One region of the Pediococcus damnosus genome, then DNA from elsewhere that is predicted to be linked to it. Evidence: a T-box and tRNA genes for the amino acid it is inferred to sense, from the RefSeq annotation. Region 1 holds a T-box; the other holds one or more tRNA genes.
What was found. A T-box is a leader RNA that pairs with one kind of tRNA and senses whether it is charged. The one in region 1 lies ahead of ileS (isoleucine--tRNA ligase), so its partner is inferred to be a tRNA-Ile.
Positions count from the first base shown of each region.

Region 2: it has a tRNA-Ile gene. The T-box ahead of ileS (isoleucine--tRNA ligase) is inferred to sense a tRNA for this amino acid. The anticodon was not compared.

Region 1 covers NZ_CP012294.1:143,260-154,629, reverse strand. Annotated here, with positions in the region: gene ftsA (cell division protein FtsA) at 98-1,447, shown strand; gene ftsZ (cell division protein FtsZ) at 1,475-2,767, shown strand; gene ADU73_RS00645 (cell division protein SepF) at 2,850-3,281, shown strand; gene ADU73_RS00640 (YggT family protein) at 3,338-3,550, shown strand; gene ADU73_RS00635 (YlmH family RNA-binding protein) at 3,622-4,413, shown strand; gene ADU73_RS00630 (DivIVA domain-containing protein) at 4,427-5,251, shown strand; T-box leader at 5,250-5,462, shown strand; gene ileS (isoleucine--tRNA ligase) at 5,507-8,302, shown strand; gene ADU73_RS00620 (cold-shock protein) at 8,475-8,699, shown strand; gene ADU73_RS00615 (NUDIX hydrolase) at 8,723-9,262, shown strand; gene ADU73_RS00610 (hypothetical protein) at 9,272-9,559, shown strand; gene ADU73_RS00605 (5'-methylthioadenosine/adenosylhomocysteine nucleosidase) at 9,569-10,255, shown strand; gene ADU73_RS00600 (cysteine desulfurase family protein) at 10,310-11,370, shown strand, end outside.
Region 2 covers NZ_CP012294.1:1,456,421-1,467,790, forward strand. Annotated here, with positions in the region: gene dusB (tRNA dihydrouridine synthase DusB) at 1-753, shown strand, start outside; gene lysS (lysine--tRNA ligase) at 848-2,320, shown strand; rRNA gene ADU73_RS06790 (16S ribosomal RNA) at 2,819-4,396, shown strand; tRNA gene ADU73_RS06795 (tRNA-Ile) at 4,485-4,559, shown strand; tRNA gene ADU73_RS06800 (tRNA-Ala) at 4,573-4,645, shown strand; rRNA gene ADU73_RS06805 (23S ribosomal RNA) at 4,819-7,741, shown strand; rRNA gene rrf (5S ribosomal RNA) at 7,833-7,949, shown strand; tRNA gene ADU73_RS06815 (tRNA-Asn) at 7,956-8,028, shown strand; tRNA gene ADU73_RS06820 (tRNA-Thr) at 8,081-8,153, shown strand; gene ADU73_RS06825 (peptide MFS transporter) at 8,268-9,746, shown strand; gene ADU73_RS06830 (metallophosphoesterase) at 9,879-10,700, shown strand; tRNA gene ADU73_RS06835 (tRNA-Tyr) at 10,807-10,889, shown strand; tRNA gene ADU73_RS06840 (tRNA-Gln) at 10,899-10,970, shown strand; gene ADU73_RS06845 (GW dipeptide domain-containing protein) at 11,177-11,370, opposite strand, start outside.

The DNA of each region.
Region 1 (11,370 bases):
TTTAAAAGGATACACTATTTAAATGCATTGAAGTTATGGTAAACTTGAGAGTATATACAAAAGTCTAAAATAGGTATGTTTAGGAGGTTCCTTTATTATGGATAATTCAGGGATTTATGTTGGACTTGATATAGGAACCACCTCAATAAAAGTCATTGTTGCTGAATACGTAAATGGGCAAATGAGTGTTATTGGAGTGGGAAGCGAACGCTCTGATGGAATGAACCGTGGCGTGATTGTCGATATTGACAAGGTGTCAGCAGCTATTAAGAGAGCAATATCAGTTGCAGAAAATAAAGCAAATTTAAAGATTCACGAAGTAGTAGCTGGAATTCCAGCAAATTTATTAAAAATTGAGCCTTGTCGTGGTATGATTGCGATTGCAGAGACGTCCAGAGAAATCACGAATGAAGATGTGGTTAATGTGGCGAACGCGGCTTCTGTGCACAGTTTACCTCCAGAACAAGAAGTGATTGATGTATTACCCGATGAATTTGTGGTTGATGGCTTTGATGGCATTAAAGATCCTCGTGGAATGGTTGGTGTTCGTTTAGAGATGAACGGAACCGTTTTAACAGGACCCAAGACTATTATTCATAATACAAAACGGGCAATTCAGCAGGCCGGATTACACTTAACAGACCTTGTTTTAAATCCATTAGCTTTAGGAAGAACTGTCTTAAACGATGGTGAGCAGGATTTTGGAACGATCTTAATTGACATGGGGGCTGGACAAACAACAACGTCAATCATTCATGATCATCATTTGAAGTATACATACGTTGATCAAGAAGGCGGTCAGTTTGTTACAAAAGATATTTCAGTTGTTTTAAATACATCATTAAGTAATGCTGAAAAGTTAAAGCGTGAGTATGGTTACGCGTTTGCTGAAGGAGCCAGTGATGATGCCTTTCCTGTGGAAGTTGTGGGACAGTCAGCACCTAGTCAGGTTACAGAGAAATATTTAGCCGAGATTATCGAGGCTAGACTAGAACAAATCTTAAACAACGCTTATAATCATCTTGAGAACATTGATGCCTTGAATATGCCGGGTGGAGTTGTCATTACCGGTGGTGCAGCTGCCATTCCTGGAATCCAGAGCTTAGCAGCTGATATCTTTAACACGAATGTGAAGATATATGTTCCTGAACCAATGGGCTTGAGACATCCAGCCTTCGCACAAGCGTTTGCTTTACTAAATTATGAAGCTTCGTTGAGTGAGGTTGATTTCTTAGCAAAAAGTGCAATGGTCGCGGGTACAAAATCTGTTCCTGAACAGCAGACATTTGATGATTCAACGGATACTGATGAAGAAACAGAGACAGAACCCAATACACAAACGACTCCTAGACGAGCTAAAAAAACCAAACCTCAAAAAGAATCATCATTTTCTTTTAGTGGAATGGTTGCTAGTATAAAACGCTGGTTCAGCGAATTCTTTGATTAACTTTTAAAAATACTGGAGGAAAAAGGGATGGAATTTACAATGGATGATAAACAAAATGCTGGTGCAAATATCAAAGTAATTGGTGTTGGTGGCGGTGGTAGTAATGCCGTTAATCGCATGATTGCTGAAGGTGTAAAGGGCGTTGAATTTATCGTCGCTAACACTGATGTACAAGCTTTGAAACAATCTAAAGCAGAAACAAAAATTCAATTAGGACCGAAATTGACTAAAGGTTTGGGTGCTGGTTCAACTCCTGAAGTCGGGAGCAAAGCGGCTCAAGAAAGTGAACAAACTATTTCTTCTGCACTTGAAGGCGCAGATATGGTGTTTGTAACTGCCGGAATGGGTGGCGGTACAGGTACTGGTGCTGCTCCTTTGGTTTCTAAGCTAGCTAAAGCAACAGGTGCTTTAACGGTTGGTGTTGTGACACGACCATTTAGTTTTGAAGGACCTAAGCGAGCTCGTTTTGCTGCTGAAGGTGTTGCACAGATGAAAGAGCAAGTGGATACTTTAATCATCATTGCTAATAATCGCTTATTAGAAATGGTCGATAAAAAGACACCAATGATGGAAGCATTTGGCGAAGCTGATAATGTGCTCCGTCAAGGCGTTCAAGGTATTTCTGATTTAATTACTTCTCCAGGCTATGTCAACCTTGATTTTGCTGATGTTAAAACAGTGATGTCTAACCAAGGCTCAGCACTTATGGGAATTGGTTCTGCAAACGGTGAAAATCGTACTGAGGAAGCAACTAAAAAAGCAATTTCATCACCATTATTAGAAGTTTCAATTGATGGTGCAGAACAAGTTCTGTTAAATATTACCGGTGGCCCTGATCTTTCACTTTTTGAAGCACAAGCTGCTTCAGAGATTGTTGCAAAAGCTGCTACAGATGATGTTAATATCATCTTTGGTACGTCTATTGATGAGAATATGAAAGATGAAGTTCGAGTTACGATTATTGCAACTGGAATTGATAAAAAGAAGAATGACCATTCTCTTCATCGAGCAACAGCAAGAACAAGTTTTGATGCACCTTCAAACACAAATTCGTCTGTAACATCAAAACCATCATTTAGTGAACCATCTGCTAATAGTGAGGCACCAAAACAAGAGAAAAAAGCAACAAAAAAAGATGATCCGTTTGGTGACTGGCAATTACGTCAGAATAATACAAATGGTGTTCGTCCAACATCAGTTGAAGACGATGATGAATTTAAAGATATTGAAAAGAAAGATTTCAAGGTTTTTAATGATTCTGACAATGATTCCGACAAGGGCGTAGATACACCACCATTCTTTAAGCGTCGTCGTAAATAATTAAATAGCAATTTAAAACTGGGAACAAGACTACCGTTTTGTCCCAGTTATTTGATACAGCGTCAATTAGGAGGCGTTCTGTATGGCATTAAGCGATCGATTCAACAAGTTGTTCGGCATAGATGATGAAACTGATCAGACAGCATCGGATCATGATTCTATAAGTAATGCGGATACAACGACAGATAATAGGGTGAATACCATGGACGATATTTCGGGTTCTAAAAGTCAAATTGCGTTATTTGAACCGCGTATTTTTAGTGATGCCAAGGAGGCAGCTAAGCAATTAATTTCGGGGCAAGCCGTAATTCTAAATTTTGAACGGATTGATGATAATCAAACGAAACGAATTGTTGATTTTCTTTCGGGTACATTATTTGCCATCGATGGCTCAATCGAAGAGGTGGGTACACAGATATTTTTATGTACCCCAAATAGTTTTGAAATAAATGGTAGTCTGTATTCAAACATTCAAAATGGAGATCTAAGCAACAATGATCTAAATAAGGAGTAAAACATTTGATCTTTATATTTATACTTTCGATTCTAAGTAAACTTATTCAGTTATATATGCTGTTAATTTTTGTCTTCGTTTTAATGTCATGGTTCCCAGGAGCCTATCAAACAAAACTAGGGCAATGGCTGGCAAAAATGTGTTTGCCATATTTAAAGTTATTCCAGTTTATTCCCACATTTTTGGGGTTGGATTTTTCACCAGTTGTGGCAATATTGGTGCTGGAAATGGCTCAATACGGCCTTGTTGCACTTAGCAGATTCTTTTAGGACTGAACATTTATTACCTAAAAGATAAAGATGTTTAATAGGTATTGAATGCTTTCAAGAGGTAAGTAAAAATGGACAATATTATGCAACATTTTCGTCCTGAGGAAGCCCCATTTGTGGAAGAGGCCGCAGGATGGATCCAAGAAGTTCGCGATCAGTATCGGTCCATCCTAACCAATTTTCTTAATCCGAGAGAACAATTTATTTTGACCACTTTAGTAAATCGGTTGGATGAAATAAAAGTTCAAAGTTATGGCGGATATCCGGGTGCAGAAATGAGTCGATCACTCATTTTTCCGGATTATTTTGTTCCCAAATTACAGGACTTCAATGTGACCCTATTGGAGATTCAGTATCCAACCAAGTTTGCGGTGATTCACCATCGCAATGTGCTTGGGACACTTGCCAATATGGGTGTCGAAAGGAATACATTCGGGGATATTATTTCTAATGGTGAAGATTGGCAATTCTTTGTAAAATCAGAAATGAGTGACTTTTTTCTATCTGAAGTTGGTAAGATCGGAAATATTAAAGTTCGATTGGTTGAGAAAACATTGGATGAGGTCATCAAACCGGAAAATGATTGGGAATCTGGCAGTACAACGGTTGCATCGGTTCGAGTAGATGCGGTGGTTGCAGAAGGCTTTCATATTTCACGAAATCATGCCAAAGAGCTTATTGAAGAACGAAAAGTTACGTTAAATTGGAAACCACATCAACGTCCTGATTTTGAATTAGTTGCAAATGATTTATTATCGGTTCGTGGCTATGGTCGAATTCGACTTGACAGTATTGAAGGTAAAACAAAAAAGAGTAAAATTCGAGTCTTACTTTCAGTTATAAGAAGTAAAAAGAAAAAATAATGGAGGAACTAGTATGTCTTTAGATCCGGTTGATATTCAGAATAAACAATTTTCGAATAAAATGCGCGGATATAATCCCACCGAAGTGGATAGCTTCATCCAACAAGTTGCCATTGAATATCGCCAGGCTTTAGACAAAATTTCGGCTTTAGAAAAAGAAGTTGAAAATGCCCAAACTAAGCTTGAGTATTTTGATGATATGAAAGAAGCACTTAACAAATCAATTTTAGTAGCTCAAGATGCTGCCGATAAAGTTAAAAGTAGTTCGAAGCGTGAAGCCGAATTAACCATGGAAGAATCCCAAAAGAAAGCGGATGGGGTTGTCCAAAAGGCGAAGGTTAGCGCTGAGGCTGTTATTGATGAGCAGGCCGAAAAAGCGAAAAAATTAATTTTAGCAACTAATGAATTAAGAAAGAATGCACGTTTATATCGACAAAGAGTCCAAGTACTAGTTGATTCACAACTGCAGATGATCAATGGTAGTGAGTGGGATAGTATTCTAAAGGAAGACCAAGATGTGCAAGTTAGCGACCTGAAAGAAGCAATGTTGCATACAGGAACCCTTGACAAGATTAAAGCTCCAAGTGTAAACTCAAGCAATGAGGAAGATGCGGGAGATATTACGCCTGCCATAGACCCAACTAGCGAAAGTAGACCTGCTGGTGGGGATGGAGCAGAAATTATCGAACCTCATGAAAAGGAAGTATCTGTTGAACCTGATGAGAGACCGGATGTTAAGGATACTACTCAACAAGAAACTATGGTGGTTTTCCCTGATGATAAGGTTACAACTTCTCATCAGGATTCAGGATTACATGTCAACGCAAAAAATAAATAATTTTTCTTTGAAGAGAATACGTCTAAAATGGACAACTGGCAGCGAGTTAGCAAATTGGTGAGAGGCTAATCAGAAAACATTTTATGATATCATCTCTGAGGCATCAAATCGATTTTTAGTAGATTTGATCGGCTAAAAGGCCGTTATTGAATTAAGAAAAACTGTTAAAGTTTTTAAAATTGGGTGGTACCACGAAGACTTCGTCCCTTGTGACGAGGTCTTTTTATATTCAAAAAAATAGAGGAGTGACAAGTTATGCGTATAAAAGAAACCCTTAATTTGGGAAAAACCAAGTTTAAAATGCGGGGCAATTTACCTGTTAATGAAGCTAAACGCGAACAAGTTTGGGAAGAAAATAAGGTTTATGAAAAGCGTCAGAAATTAAATGAAGGCAAACCATCATTTGTTTTACATGATGGGCCTCCATATGCAAATGGAAATATTCATATGGGCCATGCCATGAATAAGATTTCTAAGGATATCATTGTTCGTTACAAGTCAATGTCAGGATATCGAGCACCTTATGTACCTGGTTGGGATACCCATGGTCTACCCATTGAACAACAATTAAAAAAGGCTGGCTATGACCGGAAAAAATTAACAACGAGTGAATTTCGTAAGCTCTGTCGTGAATATGCCCTAAAGCAAGTTAATATGCAAAGAGAAGACTTTAAACGTTTAGGTGTGGCCGCCGAATGGAATAATCCTTATTTGACGTTAGATCCAGAATTTGAAGCCCAAGAAATTCGAACCTTTGGAAAAATGGCTGAAAAGGGTCTGATCTTTAAAGGTAAGAAACCCGTATTTTGGTCATGGTCTTCCGAATCAGCAATGGCCGAGGCAGAAGTTGAGTATCATGACGTTACGTCACCATCAGCTTTCTTTGCAGAACAGGTAGTTGATGGCAAGGGAGTTTTGGATACCGATACGTATTTGGTCGTGTGGACGACAACCCCATGGACAATTCCAGCTTCTGAAGGTGTAACGATTGATGCTACTTTTGATTATGCGGTTGTTCAACCAGACGGTGAAAAACGTAAATTCGTGATTGCGGCTGAACTAGTTGATAATGTTTCTGAAAAGTTTGGCTGGGAAAACGTTAAAATTCTTAAAACGGTTAAGGGTAAAGATTTAGATCGAGTGCTCACGCAACATCCTTTTTATCCTGATCGTAAATTAGTGGTCATGTTAGGGGATTTTGTAACGTTAGATACTGGTACTGGATTAGTGCATACGGCACCTGGGTTCGGGGAAGATGATTTCCGAGTTGGTAAGCAATATGGATTAGATATTTTAGTGCCGGTAAACGATCAAGGTTACATGACTGAAGAGGCCGGAAAAGATTTCGAAGGTGTTTTCTATGAAGATGCTAATAAAATTGCATTGGATAAACTTAAGGATGCAAACCTTTTACTAGATTACATGCCGTACAAACATAGTTATCCATTTGATTGGCGGACAAAAAAGCCAGTTATTTTCCGTGCAACACCACAGTGGTTTGCATCAGTAGATAAAATTTGCGATCAGATTTTAAGTGCGATTGATGATGTGAAATTTTCACCAGATTGGGGTAAAAAACGTCTCTACAACATGATTCGTGATCGTGGCGATTGGGTCATTTCACGTCAGCGGGTTTGGGGTGTTCCATTGCCAATTTTCTATGGCGAAGATGGTGAAGCAATTATGACGAAGGAAAGCATTGGTCATGTTGCTGATCTGTTTGAAAAACATGGCTCTGACATCTGGTTTGAATGGGATGCTAAAGACTTACTTCCAGATGGTTTCACTAGTGAACATTCACCAAACGGCAAGTTTACTAAAGAAACTGATATTATGGATGTTTGGTTTGATTCTGGGTCTTCCCATCAAGGCGTACTGGAAGAGCGTGACTACCTGACTTATCCGGCAGATCTGTATTTGGAAGGTTCTGATCAGTATCGTGGTTGGTTTAATTCTAGTTTGATTACTAGTGTGGCTGTTTCAGGGCATGCGCCTTATAAACAAGTGGTTTCACAAGGATTTACTCTTGATGGCCAAGGTCATAAGATGAGCAAATCACTTGGTAATACAATCGTGCCAAGTGAAGTTATTAAACGAATGGGTGCAGAGATTGTTCGTTGGTGGGTTGCATCTGTAGATTCTTCATCAGATGTGCGCGTCTCAATGGATAATTTTACTAAGACTTCCGATAGTTACAAGAAGTTGCGAAACACGTTACGTTACTTAATTGCTAATACGACTGACTATGATCCAAAGACGGATAAAGTAGCCTTTGCAGATTTGGAATCAGCTGATCAATATATGTTAATTAAGTATAATAAATTGGTTCAAACTTTGCTTGATGATTATGAAGCATATGATTCTTTAAATATTTACAAACGCGTGATGAATTTTGTGATTACCGATCTGTCTGCGTTCTATCTTGATTTTGCTAAGGATGTTGTATATATTGATCCTGAAAAGAGTCAGACCAGACGCTCAGTGCAGACTGTCTTTTATGAAATTCTAGTTGGTTTAACGAAACTCTTAACCCCAATTCTGCCTCACACTATGGAAGAGATTTGGGAGTACTTGAAAGAGCCTGAAGAATTTGTTCAATTATCAGAGATGCCTGCTGTTCAGAAATTTGATAATCAAGATCACATCTTTGAAAATTGGGAACAATTCAAGGATATTCGTTCTAATGTGCTAAAGGCGTTAGAAGAAGCCCGTGATAGCAAGATGATTGGTAAATCAATGGAAGCTCAGGTTAACCTGTACGTCGATAGTGATACCAAGCAACTTTTGAACGATTTGAATACGAATGTTCGTTTGATTCTGATCGTGTCAAAATTGGAAATTCACGATTTAAAAGATGCTCCTGATGATGCTGAACAATTCAAAGGAATGGCAGTTAAGGTACTTGTTGCGCAAGGTTCTGTTTGTTCACGATGCCGAATGACAAAGACCGATGTTGGGTCTGATGATGCTTATCCAGCACTTTGTGCACGCTGTGCTAAGATTGTTCGAGAAAATTATCCTGAAAGTGTTGAAACTGGTTTAGAACCTTAAATTTTCAAAATCCGATCGAAATTTTGTTTAAGCGTTATTCTGACAAAATTTGGGATCGGATTTTTTGTTCAGTTTTAGTAAATTTGTACGGTAATTAATTTACTTTTTTAAAAATAATCAGTATGATGATAGAAGAAGTAGAACGTAGCCTAGACTAATAGGGGGTTCTGGTATGGAACACGGCACAGTCAAAAGTTTCGATAAAGACAAAGGATTCGGGTTCATTAATTTAGATGATGGAACAGAAGTTTTTGTGCACTATTCAGCCATTGAAGGTGAAGGGTTCCGTTACTTGCATGAAGGCGATGAAGTTAGCTTGTTAGTTGTCCAGGGTGCCAAGGGATTACAGGCGGTTAAAGTTAGCGTGTTGCCTGATGATAGTGAACCAGAAGCCTAATTAAGCGAAAGAGAAGATATTTTATGAATTTTGAAGAGAAAGTTGTCAAAAACGAGTCGCGGTATAAGGGTGCAATTATTGATGTTTATCAACAAACAGTTAAACTGCCAAACGGTGATTTAGCAAATCGAGACGTGGTTTTACATCAAAATGCGATTGCGGTTTTGGCAATTACAAAGGATAATAAAGCTATTTTTGAAAAACAGTGGCGAGCACCAATTAAAAAGGTTACAATCGAAATTCCAGCTGGTAAGGTAGAGGATGGAGAAACGGCAGAAACGACCGCGGTTCGGGAATTAAATGAAGAAACCCGTTACCAAGCCGGAGAGCTTAAACGTATTTCTGGGTTTTATTCAACTCCCGGATTTGCAAATGAATATATGACTCTTTACATGGCAACTGATTTGCATCCGGTAGCAACCGAGTTACCCCAAGATAAAGATGAACATTTACAGCTGTTTGAACTTTCATTAAGTGAGGCTCTGGCGGGCATTGCTGATGGTTCTATTGAAGACGCAAAAACAGTTTTGGCCATTTATTACTGGCAAAGTTTAAATAAGTAGGTGAAATCTGTGAAGGATGACAAGCAACAAGATAATCTCACTCGTGAGGATTATCAACGAATAAAGCAGGCTGAGGCGGATCAGTTTACCCAACGGGACCGAAAACGGGTGCAGGTTGAAAAAGATTATGCGCGAACGCATGATGAATATTTACAGCCAGATTCAACCGAAGAACCAAATATTCGCAGTACGGCGGAACGAAAGAGTCGTAACCTTGGAAAACGTTTAAATTGGGTTATTTTAGGATTAATCGTGGCAATTGTGATCGTCTATTTAATATTATTTTTCGTGAAATGAGGATGAAACATGAAGTATGGTGTAATTTGTGCAATGGAAGAAGAAATTAAGAGCTTGCACAGTGCTTTAGATATCAAAAAAGAAACAGAAATTAATGGCATTACTTTTTACGAGGGAACTATCCAAGACACTGAAGTCGTTTTAGTGCGTTCCGGAATTGGTAAGGTTGAAGCTGGGATTACAGCCGCTTTATTAGTTACTAATTTTAAAGTAGATGCTTTAATTCATTCTGGTTCAGCTGGTGGAATTGGAAGTGGCCTATCTGTAGGGGATGTTGTTATCTCTACACAAACCCTTTACCATGATGTGGACGCAAGAGCGTTTGGTTATGTGTTAGGGCAATTACCAGGCCAACCTGCACGTTTCGATGCAGATAAAGACTTGATTAATGAAGTTGCAGTAGCCGGTGAAAAAACTGGTTTGAATATCAAAAAAGGGCTTATTGTTACAGGTGATCAATTCATCAGTAGTTCCGAAAAAATTCAAGAAATTTTGAAGAATTTTCCGGATGCTCTCTGTTGTGAAATGGAAGGCAGCGCAATTGGCCAGGTAGCACATCAGTTTAAGGTGCCGTTTGTAGTGATTCGAGCGATGTCTGATGTTGGCGATGAAAATGCAGGGGTTTCATTCGATGATTTTATTATCGATGCTGGTAAGCGATCTGCAAAGATGTTACTAGCCTTGTTCAATAAATAAGAGTGACTGGCGCGACCAATGAGTAGGCGCGTCTTAAAGGAGAGTAGGATTACCATGAAGCAAGTTTATTTTGATAATGCCGCAACGACGCCAATGGCTCCCGAAGTGGTTGAAAAAATGACTGAAGAAATGAGTCATAACTTTGGCAATGCCTCAAGTACGCATTCATTTGGACGCAAGGCGCGGATGACGTTAGATCAAAGTCGACAAATTATTGCCGATAGTATCAATGCCAATGAAGATGAAATTATTTTTACCAGTGGCGGTACAGAAAGTGATAATACCGCAATTATGCAAACCGCAATTGCCCGAAAAAAACTTGGCAAGCATATTATTACAACCGCGATTGAACATCCGGCCGTTTTAAAAACACTGGCTTATTTAGAAACACTTGGGTATGAAGTGACTTATTTACCAGTTGATAAAAATGGATTAATTGATTTAGATGAGTTTAAGGCTGCTTTGCGGGATGACACCATTTTAGTAACCATTATGATGGGGAACAATGAAGTTGGTAGTCATATGCCCATTCATGAGATTGGCGAGATTTTAAAGGACCATCAGGCTTGGTTTCATACAGATGCTGTGCAAACTTATGGTTTGTTGGATATCGATGTTAAACGTGATCATATTGATATGTTATCAACCTCTGCCCACAAGCTGAATGGACCCAAGTTTCTTGGCTTCTTGTATAAACGCGATGGCGTGAATTTTCCAAGTTTTCTGAGGGGCGGCGAGCAGGAAGATAAACGGCGTGCCGGAACCGAAAATGTGCCAGGAATTGCTGGATTTGCGAAGGCTGTTTCGTTATTAACGCCAGAAGTTAAAACAGGTATGCAGAAGAAGTACATGGGTTTTAAACAGCAAATTATTAAAGGTCTAAACGATGCTGACATTGATTTTGAAATCAACGGGTCGCTTGATCCTAATAATTTACAGCATGTTTTCAATCTTTGGATTAAGGGTGTTTCTACCTATGTTATGCAGACCAATCTGGATCTAAATGGGATTGCGATTTCGGGTGGTTCTGCTTGTACAGCAGGGAGTTTGGAACCTTCCCATGTTTTGATTGCGATGTTTGGCAAAGACTCACCCCGAATCTCGGAATCCATTCG
Region 2 (11,370 bases), 810 kb from region 1:
AAGTTTGTTGACCAACATACGGCCGCTGATATTATTGATATTAATATGGGCTGCCCAGTGAATAAGGTTGTGAAAACGGAGGCCGGCGCTCGTTGGCTTTTAGATCCGAACAAGGTATATGAGATGGTTTCCTATGTAACAGATGCTGTTAAAAAGCCAGTGACGGTCAAGATGAGAACGGGTTGGGATTCCGATCATGTTTTTGCAGTTGAAAATGCGTTGGCTGCTGAACGTGCCGGAGCTTCAGCATTAGCTATGCATGGGCGAACTCGAAAACAAATGTATACAGGACATGCCGATTGGAATATTTTAAAAGAAGTTTCTAATCAACTTACAATTCCTTTTATGGGGAATGGTGATGTTCGAAGTGCTGAAGATGCTAAACGAATGCTTGATGAAGTTGGCTCCACGGCAGTTATGATTGGTCGTGCAGTTTTAGGAAATCCTTGGATGCTCCATCAAGTTTCGACCTATCTTGAAACTGGTGAATTGGTTGATGAACCGGAACCAGCTGAAAAGATCAGAATTGCAAAAGAACATTTGCATGGATTAGTGGAATTGAAGGGTGACTATGTGGGTCCACGTGAGTTTAGGACCCAAGCTGCCTATTATTTAAAGGGGATTTCGCATTCTGCGAGAACCAAAGTTGCTTTGAATAATGCTGAAACGGAAAAAGAAATGGATGATATCTTTGACCGATTTGCAGAGAAGCAGCAGGAACGAGAAATTAAACGTCAACAAATGGCAAGGTAAATATTCACTTGCTTTTTTGGTGCGAAATAGGCATCATAGATACGTGTGACTAACGGTAGAGGAGGATTTTTAAGTGGCAAAAAAAGAGCAGGACATGAATGATCAATTGAAGGTTCGTCGTCAAAAGATGCAAGATCTACGTGACAAGGGGATTGATCCTTTTGGACATGCATTTAAACGAACTCATTTGACTAATCAACTTCATGAACAATATGGTGACTTTGATAAAGAAGAGTTAGAAGAGAAAGATGTTCAAGCAACCATCGCCGGCAGAATGATGTCAAAACGTGGTAAAGGTAAAGTTGGCTTTGCTGATCTTAAGGATCGTAAAGGAACAATGCAGATCTATGTTCGTAAGGACACGGTCGGTGAAGATGAATATGCACTTTTTAAACAGGCAGATATAGGTGATTTTATTGGGATTACTGGCCAAGTTATGAAAACAGATATGGGCGAATTGACGGTTAAGGCAACAGATTTAACGTTCCTTACCAAAGCTCTTCGTCCACTGCCTGATAAGTACCATGGTTTGCAGAACGTTGAACAAATTTATCGCCAACGTTACTTAGACCTTATTTCTAATGATGATAGTTTTGATCGCTTTATTAAGAGAACTAAAATCATTACAGCAATACGTAAATATTTGGACAACCTAGATTATACGGAAGTTGAAACACCAGTTTTACATGGTCAGGCTGGTGGCGCTAATGCCCGTCCGTTTATTACGCATCATAATGCTTTAGATATTGATTTGTATTTGCGGATTGCCTTGGAATTACATTTAAAACGCCTAATTGTCGGTGGTATGGAACGAGTCTATGAAATTGGCCGTGTATTCCGGAATGAAGGAATGGATACGAAACATAATCCTGAATTCACGATGCTGGAAACCTATACTGCTTACTTTGATTTTCATGATGTTATGAATGAGACGGAAGGAATTTTCAAAGCGGCAGCTAAGGCAGTTTCGCCAGATGGAAAAATTACTTATCAAGGAACTGATTTAGACTTGGGTAAGGATTTTGAGCGGATGCACATGGTTGATGCTATCAAGAAGTATACGGGTGTCGATTTCTGGCCAAAAATGTCTGTAGAAGATGCACGCAAATTGGCTGATGAACATAAGATTCACTATGAAGACTGGTGGCAAGTTGGTCACATCATTAATGAATTTTTCGAACGATTAGTTCAAGACAAGTTGACACAACCTATCTTTATTTATGGTCATCCAGTTGAAATTTCACCTTTAGCTAAGAAAAATGCAGATGATCCTCGCTTTACAGATCGTTTTGAACTTTACATTAAGGGTAATGAATTTGGTAATGCATTTACTGAACTAAATGATCCAATTGATCAACGCGAGCGTTTTGAGGCGCAAGTTAAAGAACGTGAACAAGGAAATGATGAAGCAGAAGGCATCGATGAAGATTTCATTGAAGCTTTGGAATACGGAATGCCTCCGACTGGTGGATTAGGAATTGGAATTGATCGGTTGGTTATGCTTCTTACAGATGCACCATCAATTCGCGATGTAATCTTATTCCCAACGATGCGTCCAGAAAAATAAACATAAAATAAACTATTTGTTTTTTTGCAAATAGTTTATTTTTTTATTTTGTGAATGCTAATATATAGAAAATGATAATTATGATGATTAATTGTTATAAATAGAAATGAAATTTAAAAGGATAAAAAGAATAGTTCGTGTTTATTGAAAAAAGCTAAAAATGATCTTCTTTTAGGGATGAATTATTATGAATTTAGGTATTGACCAATGGACACTTTTTTGGTTATACTAGTAATCGTTGCTTAGGAGATGTGGTGTTAAGCAAAAGTAATTAAAAAAACTTTTCTTGACATGCTTAATTCTAAATGCTATTATTATATAGCTGTCAAAATTACTTGCATCTTTTTAACGGCGACATAGTAGACCTTTGAAAACTGAACAAAGTTTCGACAAAGTAAAATGTGTAGGGTCTTCAAATGAAAATTTTGAAGCAAACATTTGCGAAGTCAATTCGTTTTAAACAATGAAACAACAAATGAGCTTGTAAAAACTCAAGTATAATATGAGAGTTTGATCTTGGCTCAGGATGAACGCTGGCGGCGTGCCTAATACATGCAAGTCGGACGCACTTTCGTTGATTGAATTAGAGATGCTTGCATCGAAGATGATTTCAACTATAAAGTGAGTGGCGAACGGGTGAGTAACACGTGGGTAACCTGCCCAGAAGTGGGGGATAACACCTGGAAACAGATGCTAATACCGCATAATAAAATGAACCGCATGGTTTATTTTTAAAAGATGGCTTCGGCTATCACTTCTGGATGGACCCGCGGCGTATTAGCTAGTTGGTGAGATAAAGGCTCACCAAGGCTGTGATACGTAGCCGACCTGAGAGGGTAATCGGCCACATTGGGACTGAGACACGGCCCAGACTCCTACGGGAGGCAGCAGTAGGAAATCTTCCACAATGGACGAAAGTCTGATGGAGCAACGCCGCGTGAGTGATGAAGGCTTTAGGGTCGTAAAACTCTGTTGTTGGAGAAGAACGTGTGTGAGAGTAACTGCTCATGCAGTGACGGTATCCAACCAGAAAGCCACGGCTAACTACGTGCCAGCAGCCGCGGTAATACGTAGGTGGCAAGCGTTATCCGGATTTATTGGGCGTAAAGCGAGCGCAGGCGGTTTTTTAAGTCTAATGTGAAAGCCTTCGGCTTAACCGAAGAAGTGCATTGGAAACTGGGAAACTTGAGTGCAGAAGAGGACAGTGGAACTCCATGTGTAGCGGTGAAATGCGTAGATATATGGAAGAACACCAGTGGCGAAGGCGGCTGTCTGGTCTGTAACTGACGCTGAGGCTCGAAAGCATGGGTAGCGAACAGGATTAGATACCCTGGTAGTCCATGCCGTAAACGATGAATGCTAAGTGTTGGAGGGTTTCCGCCCTTCAGTGCTGCAGCTAACGCATTAAGCATTCCGCCTGGGGAGTACGACCGCAAGGTTGAAACTCAAAAGAATTGACGGGGGCCCGCACAAGCGGTGGAGCATGTGGTTTAATTCGAAGCTACGCGAAGAACCTTACCAGGTCTTGACATCTTCTGCTAACCTAAGAGATTAGGCGTTCCCTTCGGGGACAGAATGACAGGTGGTGCATGGTTGTCGTCAGCTCGTGTCGTGAGATGTTGGGTTAAGTCCCGCAACGAGCGCAACCCCTATTATTAGTTGCCAGCATTAAGTTGGGCACTCTAGTGAGACTGCCGGTGACAAACCGGAGGAAGGTGGGGACGACGTCAAATCATCATGCCCCTTATGACCTGGGCTACACACGTGCTACAATGGACGGTACAACGAGTTGCGAGACCGCGAGGTTAAGCTAATCTCTTAAAACCGTTCTCAGTTCGGACTGCAGGCTGCAACTCGCCTGCACGAAGTTGGAATCGCTAGTAATCGCGGATCAGCATGCCGCGGTGAATACGTTCCCGGGCCTTGTACACACCGCCCGTCACACCATGAGAGTTTGTAACACCCAAAGCCGGTGGAGTAACCTTCGGGAGCTAGCCGTCTAAGGTGGGACAGATGATTGGGGTGAAGTCGTAACAAGGTAGCCGTAGGAGAACCTGCGGCTGGATCACCTCCTTTCTAAGGATATTTAGAAACGGAAACCTACACATATGTCGAAACTTTGTTTAGTTTTGAGAGGTCTACTCTCAAATGTATAAGCGCGAACGGGCCTATAGCTCAGCTGGTTTAGAGCGCACGCCTGATAAGCGTGAGGTCGATGGTTCAAGTCCATTTAGGCCCATAGGTACATTTTTGGGGAATTAGCTCAGCTGGGAGAGCGCCTGCCTTGCACGCAGGAGGTCAGCGGTTCGATCCCGCTATTCTCCATTGACGGCTTAGCCGTCGAATTTGTTCTTTGAAAACTAAATAATATCGAAAAATTTTCTAATTTTAATTATCAGATAATTAAACCGAGAACATTGCGTTTTATAGAGTTTTAAAACAAGATTAGTTCAAAAATAATCGCTAAACTCAAAACCACTTTATCTTTGATAAAGTTAGGTTAAGTTATAAAGGGCGCATGGTGAATGCCTTGGTACTAGGAGCCGATGAAGGACGGGACTAACACCGATATGCTTCGGGGAGCTGTAAGTAAGCTTTGATCCGGAGATTTCCGAATGGGGAAACCCAACAACATTAATCCGTTGTTACCGCCACGTGAATACATAACGTGGTTGGAGGTAGACGTGGGGAACTGAAACATCTCAGTACCCACAGGAATAGAAAGAAAAATCGATTCCCTGAGTAGCGGCGAGCGAAAGGGGAACAGCCCAAACCAGGAAGCTTGCTTCCTGGGGTTGTAGGACCGAACATTTGAGTTACCAAAGATTTTCATAGCCGAACAGTCTGGGAAGACTGGCCAGAGCGGGTGACAGCCCCGTAGGCAAAATGAAAATCCCTCAGTTCAGGATCCTGAGTACGGCGGAACACGTGTAACTCCGTCGGAATCCGGGAGGACCATCTCCCAAGGCTAAATACTCCCTAGTGACCGATAGTGAACCAGTACCGTGAGGGAAAGGTGAAAAGCACCCCGAAAGGGGAGTGAAACAGTTCTTGAAACCATGTGCCTACAAGAAGTCAGAGCCCGTTAATGGGTGATGGCGTGCCTTTTGTAGAATGAACCGGCGAGTTACGTTTGCATGCCAGGTTAAGTTGAAGAAACGGAGCCGTAGCGAAAGCGAGTCTGAATAGGGCGACTGAGTATGCAGATGTAGACCCGAAACCAAGTGACCTACCCATGTCCAGGTTGAAGGTGCGGTAAAACGCACTGGAGGACCGAACTCGTGTACGTTGAAAAGTGCTGAGATGAGGTGTGGGTAGCGGTGAAATTCCAAACGAACTTGGAGATAGCTGGTTCTCTCCGAAATAGCTTTAGGGCTAGCCTCGGACTTAGGATCATGGAGGTAGAGCCACTGTTTGGACTAGGGGCCCATCTAGGGTTACTGAATTCAGATAAACTCCGAATGCCATTGATTTATGTCCGGGAGTCAGACGGTGAGTGATAAGATCCATCGTCGAAAGGGGAACAGCCCAGACCACCAGTTAAGGTCCCTAAATATATGTTAAGTGGAAAAGGATGTGGAGTTGCATAGACAACTAGGATGTTGGCTCAGAAGCAGCCATCATTTAAAGAGTGCGTAATAGCTCACTAGTCGAGTGATTCTGCGCCGAAAATGTACCGGGGCTTAAACATATTACCGAGACTGTGGATGCCACTGTAAGGTGGCGTGATAGGAGAGCGTTCTAAGGGCGATGAAGGCAGACCGTGAGGACTGTTGGAGCGCTTAGAAGTGAGAATGCCGGTATGAGTAGCGAAAGACAGGTGAGAATCCTGTCCACCAAATGACTAAGGTTTCCTGGGGAAGGCTCGTCCACCCAGGGTTAGTCGGGACCTAAGTCGAGGCCGAGAGGCGTAGACGATGGATAACAGGTTGAGATTCCTGTACTAGTTAAACTTGTTTGAACAATGGAGGGACGCAGGAGGCTAAGAAAAGCACACAGTTGGATAAGTGTGCCCAAGCAACAAGTCTTAGATAGAGTTAAATGCTTTATCTTTTCAGGACAAGTTGTGATGGGGAGCGAAATTTAAGTAGCGAAGTTTCTGATGTCACACTGCCGAGAAAAGCTTCTAGTTAGAGTTTAACTACCCGTACCGCAAACCGACACAGGTAGTCGAGGAGAGTATCCTCAGGTGAGCGAGAGAACTCTCGTTAAGGAACTCGGCAAAATGACCCCGTAACTTCGGAAGAAGGGGTGCTGATCGCAAGATCAGCCGCAGTGAATAGGCCCAGGCGACTGTTTATCAAAAACACAGGTTTCTGCAAAATCGTAAGATGACGTATAGGGGCTGACACCTGCCCGGTGCTGGAAGGTTAAGTGAATGAGTTAGCTTCGGCGAAGCTTTGAAATGAAGCCCCAGTAAACGGCGGCCGTAACTATAACGGTCCTAAGGTAGCGAAATTCCTTGTCGGGTAAGTTCCGACCCGCACGAAAGGTGTAACGATCTGGGCACTGTCTCAACGAGAGACTCGGTGAAATTATAATACCCGTGAAGATGCGGGTTACCCGCGACAGGACGGAAAGACCCCATGGAGCTTTACTGTAGCTTGATATTGAGTGTTTGTACAACTTGTACAGGATAGGTAGGAGCCGTAGATATCGGAACGCTAGTTTCGATGGAGGCGTTGGTGGGATACTACCCTCGTTGTATGAACCCTCTAACCCGCGCCACTAAGCGTGGCGGGAGACAGTGTCAGGTAGGCAGTTTGACTGGGGCGGTCGCCTCCTAAAGAGTAACGGAGGCGCCCAAAGGTTCCCTCAGAATGGTTGGAAATCATTCGCAGAGTGTAAAGGCACAAGGAAGCTTGACTGCGAGACAGACAGGTCGAGCAGGGACGAAAGTCGGGCTTAGTGATCCGGTGGTACCGTATGGAAGGGCCATCGCTCAACGGATAAAAGCTACCCTGGGGATAACAGGCTTATCTCCCCCAAGAGTTCACATCGACGGGGAGGTTTGGCACCTCGATGTCGGCTCATCGCATCCTGGGGCTGTAGTCGGTCCCAAGGGTTGGGCTGTTCGCCCATTAAAGCGGTACGCGAGCTGGGTTCAGAACGTCGTGAGACAGTTCGGTCCCTATCCGTCGCGGGCGTAGGAAATTTGAGAGGATCTGTCCTTAGTACGAGAGGACCGGGATGGACATACCGCTGGTGTACCAGTTGTTCCGCCAGGAGCATCGCTGGGTAGCTACGTATGGATGAGATAAACGCTGAAAGCATCTAAGTGTGAAACTCACCTCGAGATGAGATTTCCCATTCCATTTATGGAAGTAAGATCCCTGAGAGATGATCAGGTAGATAGGTTGGGAGTGGAAGTGTAGTGATACATGGAGCGGACCAATACTAATCGGTCGAGGACTTAACCACAAAGTGGTGTTCTCAAGAGAAGGATTCGATATTATTTAGTTTTGAGAGAATAAATTTCTTTCACACGAGCCGCGTAAGTGGATCGGAGAAGTGTGGTGACGATAGTGAGAAGGATACACCTGTTCCCATGTCGAACACAGAAGTTAAGCTTCTTAACGCCGAGAGTAGTTGGGGGATCGCTCCCTGCGAGGGTAGGACGTTGCCATGCGAATATTCCGGCATAGCTCAGTTGGTAGAGCACCTGACTGTTAATCAGGTTGTCGACGGTTCGAGCCCGCCTGCCGGAGTAGTGATAGATGTTAACCTTCTGAATTGAAAGTTAGCATCTTTTTCTATAATGCCGGCTTAGCTCAGTTGGTAGAGCATCGGTATCGTAAACCGAGGGTCGGGTGTTCAAGTCGCCTAGCCGGCATTATAAAGACACCTCAAAAAGGTGTCTTTTGTTGTTTTTAGGAGAATTTGGGAAGCACCACTGCTAAAAATGATGTCACATAATTTCGGAGAGATGTTTGGAGGAAGAAAGAAATTGAATAACAAAAACGACGTGAGCGATGATAAGTCCTTCTTTGGACAGCCAAGGGGATTATCAACGTTGTTCTACACGGAGATGTGGGAGCGTTTCAGTTACTATGGAATGCGAGCCATTTTACTCTTCTATATGTACTACGCAGTATCAAAAGGCGGACTTGGTTTTAGCCAAACAACCGCCGCTTCAATTATGTCCATTTATGGATCACTAGTATATCTTACAAGTGTTATCGGTGGATTTGTTAGTGACCGAATTTTGGGACCAAGAAGGACCGTCTTTTTAGGCGGGATCTTCATTATGTTTGGTCATATTGCCTTATCCTTACCCTTGGGTGCTCCGGGCTTATTTATATCAATTGCTTTGATCGTAATAGGTACTGGTTTATTGAAGCCTAACGTTTCGGAAATGGTCGGTGGATTATATACAGAAGATGATATTCGTCGTGACTCTGGATTCAGTATCTTCGTTTTTGGTATTAATTTAGGGTCGTTAGTTGCGCCTCAGTTAGTTGGCTGGGTCGGCGGGCACGTTAGTTTTCATGCTGGATTCTCTCTTGCAGCGATTGGTATGTTCTTTGGATTAGTACAGTATTATTTTGGTGGTAAGAAGTATCTTAACAAAGATAGTCTGTATCCTTCAGATCCTATTGATCCTAAAAATGCCCGTAAAATTGAATGGTCGGTTACCCTTGGAATAGTCGTTTTTGCGTTGATTTTACTTGCGATGAAACTTGCAAATATTATGAACATTGAAAATGTTATCTTGTTATTAAGTGTGATTGCTGTAACGACGCCAATCGTATACTTTGTCCTCATGTTTTCAAGTAGTAAAGTTACTAAAATTGAACGTTCACGATTATTAGCTTATGTGCCTTTGTTTATTGCAGCTGTTATCTTTTGGGCTATTGAAGAACAAGGTTCAACCGTTCTTGCTTTATTTGCCGCACAAAGAACTCAATTACATTTAGGCGCTATAACGTTGTCGGCATCGCAGTTTCAATCCTTAAATCCATTGTTTATTATGCTTTATACACCATTCTTTGCATGGATGTGGATTAAATTAGGAAACCGCCAGCCATCATCACCACATAAGTTTTCTTATGGATTAGGGTTTGCTGGACTTTCGTATCTGTTCATTGCCCTTCCTGGAATCCTTTTTGGAACATCCGGGAAAGTTAGTCCACTTTGGTTAGTTGGCAGTTGGGCAATTGTAGAAATTGGCGAAATGCTTATCTCACCAATTGGATTGTCGGTTACGACAAAACTAGCACCAAAGGCTTTTGGATCCCAGATGATGAGTATGTGGTTCTTGGCTGATGCAGCTGGGCAAGCTATTAACTCGCAGATTGTGCGCTTTTATAGTACTGCTACAGAAGTTCCTTACTTCTTAATTGTTGGCTCTGTCAGTATTGTTTTTGGCTTCCTGCTGTTACTTATATCGCGGTGGATTTCTTCAAAAATGGTTGGTATCAATTAAAACTAAAAAGATTAGATCAGTTTCTGCTCTCAGAACTGGTCTTTTTATTTACATTGAGTCTTTCGTGAGATGTCGACTAATGGTTAGTGTAAAATTAGCTTTAAATAGATTCAGATTGTTAGGGGTGAGATTATGAAAATTGCAGTTACTAGTGATAATCATTTCGATGTTAATCGCCTGGATGTTGACGAGATGATAAAAAGACAAGCTGAGTATTTGGCAAGTAAAGAGGTTGGTATTTACTTGATTGCTGGAGACTTATTTAATGACTTTGAAAAAAGTTTAAATTACGTGCATCGTTTGCAAACAGAGTTGAGATCACAGACAGTTGTTAAATTTATTGCCGGTAATCACGACATGGTTAAAGGAGTTACTTTCAGTGAGCTTGAAAGTGCATTGGATGATAGTTACATGCACAATCAATTTTTAGATGTCCCTGGAACAAATTGGCGTGTGATTGGCAATAATGGCTGGTATGATTATAGCTTTGCCGATAATGTTTCTGGCAAAACAGTTGCTGATTTTGAAACTTGGAAACGTGCCTACTGGATAGATAGCTCTATTCAGCAACCAATGACTGATACTGAACGAATGGACTTAGTTTTGGATGAGAGTACGAAACAGCTGAAAATGGCTGAGAAGGCTCAAAAACGCGTTTTATACTATACGCATTTTGTACCAAGACGGGATTATATTCGATATGCACCAGAAGGCAACTTGTGGAATATGGCTAATGCCTATATGGGTAGCGAACGCCTGGGAAAATTGTTGGAGCAGTTTGGAACAGAAATAGTGGTGTTTGGACATATGCATATTCATCCTAAACCGAAAAAATTCGCAAAAACGGTGTACTATAATCAAGCAGTGGGGTATCATAATAAGAGGATTAATGAATGGCAACATGAAACGTTTTTAGAAGAATGGCAAGCGCGATTAGCTTGTTTTGAATTATAATTTTACAAATTATTTTAACAAATTTGCTGAAAGTACTTGATATTTGTCTGGATTTTCGGTATCATATTTTAGTCGGATGCGTTTCAAACGTTGAAGCAATTCATAGGGAAGGGTAGCGAAGTCTGGCTAAACGCGGCGGACTGTAAATCCGCTCCTTCGGGTTCGGTGGTTCGAATCCACTCCCTTCCATTTTATGAATGGGCTATAGCCAAGCGGTAAGGCATCGGGTTTTGATCCCGAGATGCGATGGTTCGATCCCATCTAGCCCAATATATATGTTAAGAGCTGTTATTCAATCGTAAAGGTTGATATAACAGCTCTTTTTTAAAATTATCCCTTAACTTTGAATGAGAATCAATATTGTTGAAAGCTTGTTCTTTCAATTTCTATTATGATCATAATAGAAATTGAAAATAAAAAATGGCTACCTTAGTCGGCAGTCATTTTTGTGTATCCATGGTAATTATTTATTAGTTTTAACGGAAGTTAGATAATGCGCCGCCGTAAATCCAACCGATATTTTTACCACTTACTGAACAACGATAATAAGGGGTCTTGGTTCCTTGGCGGGTAGCTTGCATGTTGATGGTTACTTTCTTGTTTTTGTAAGTTTTACCAAAATGCGTTAATTTGGTCGCGTAGGTACTTAAAGTTACGTGGTTGTAAAAAT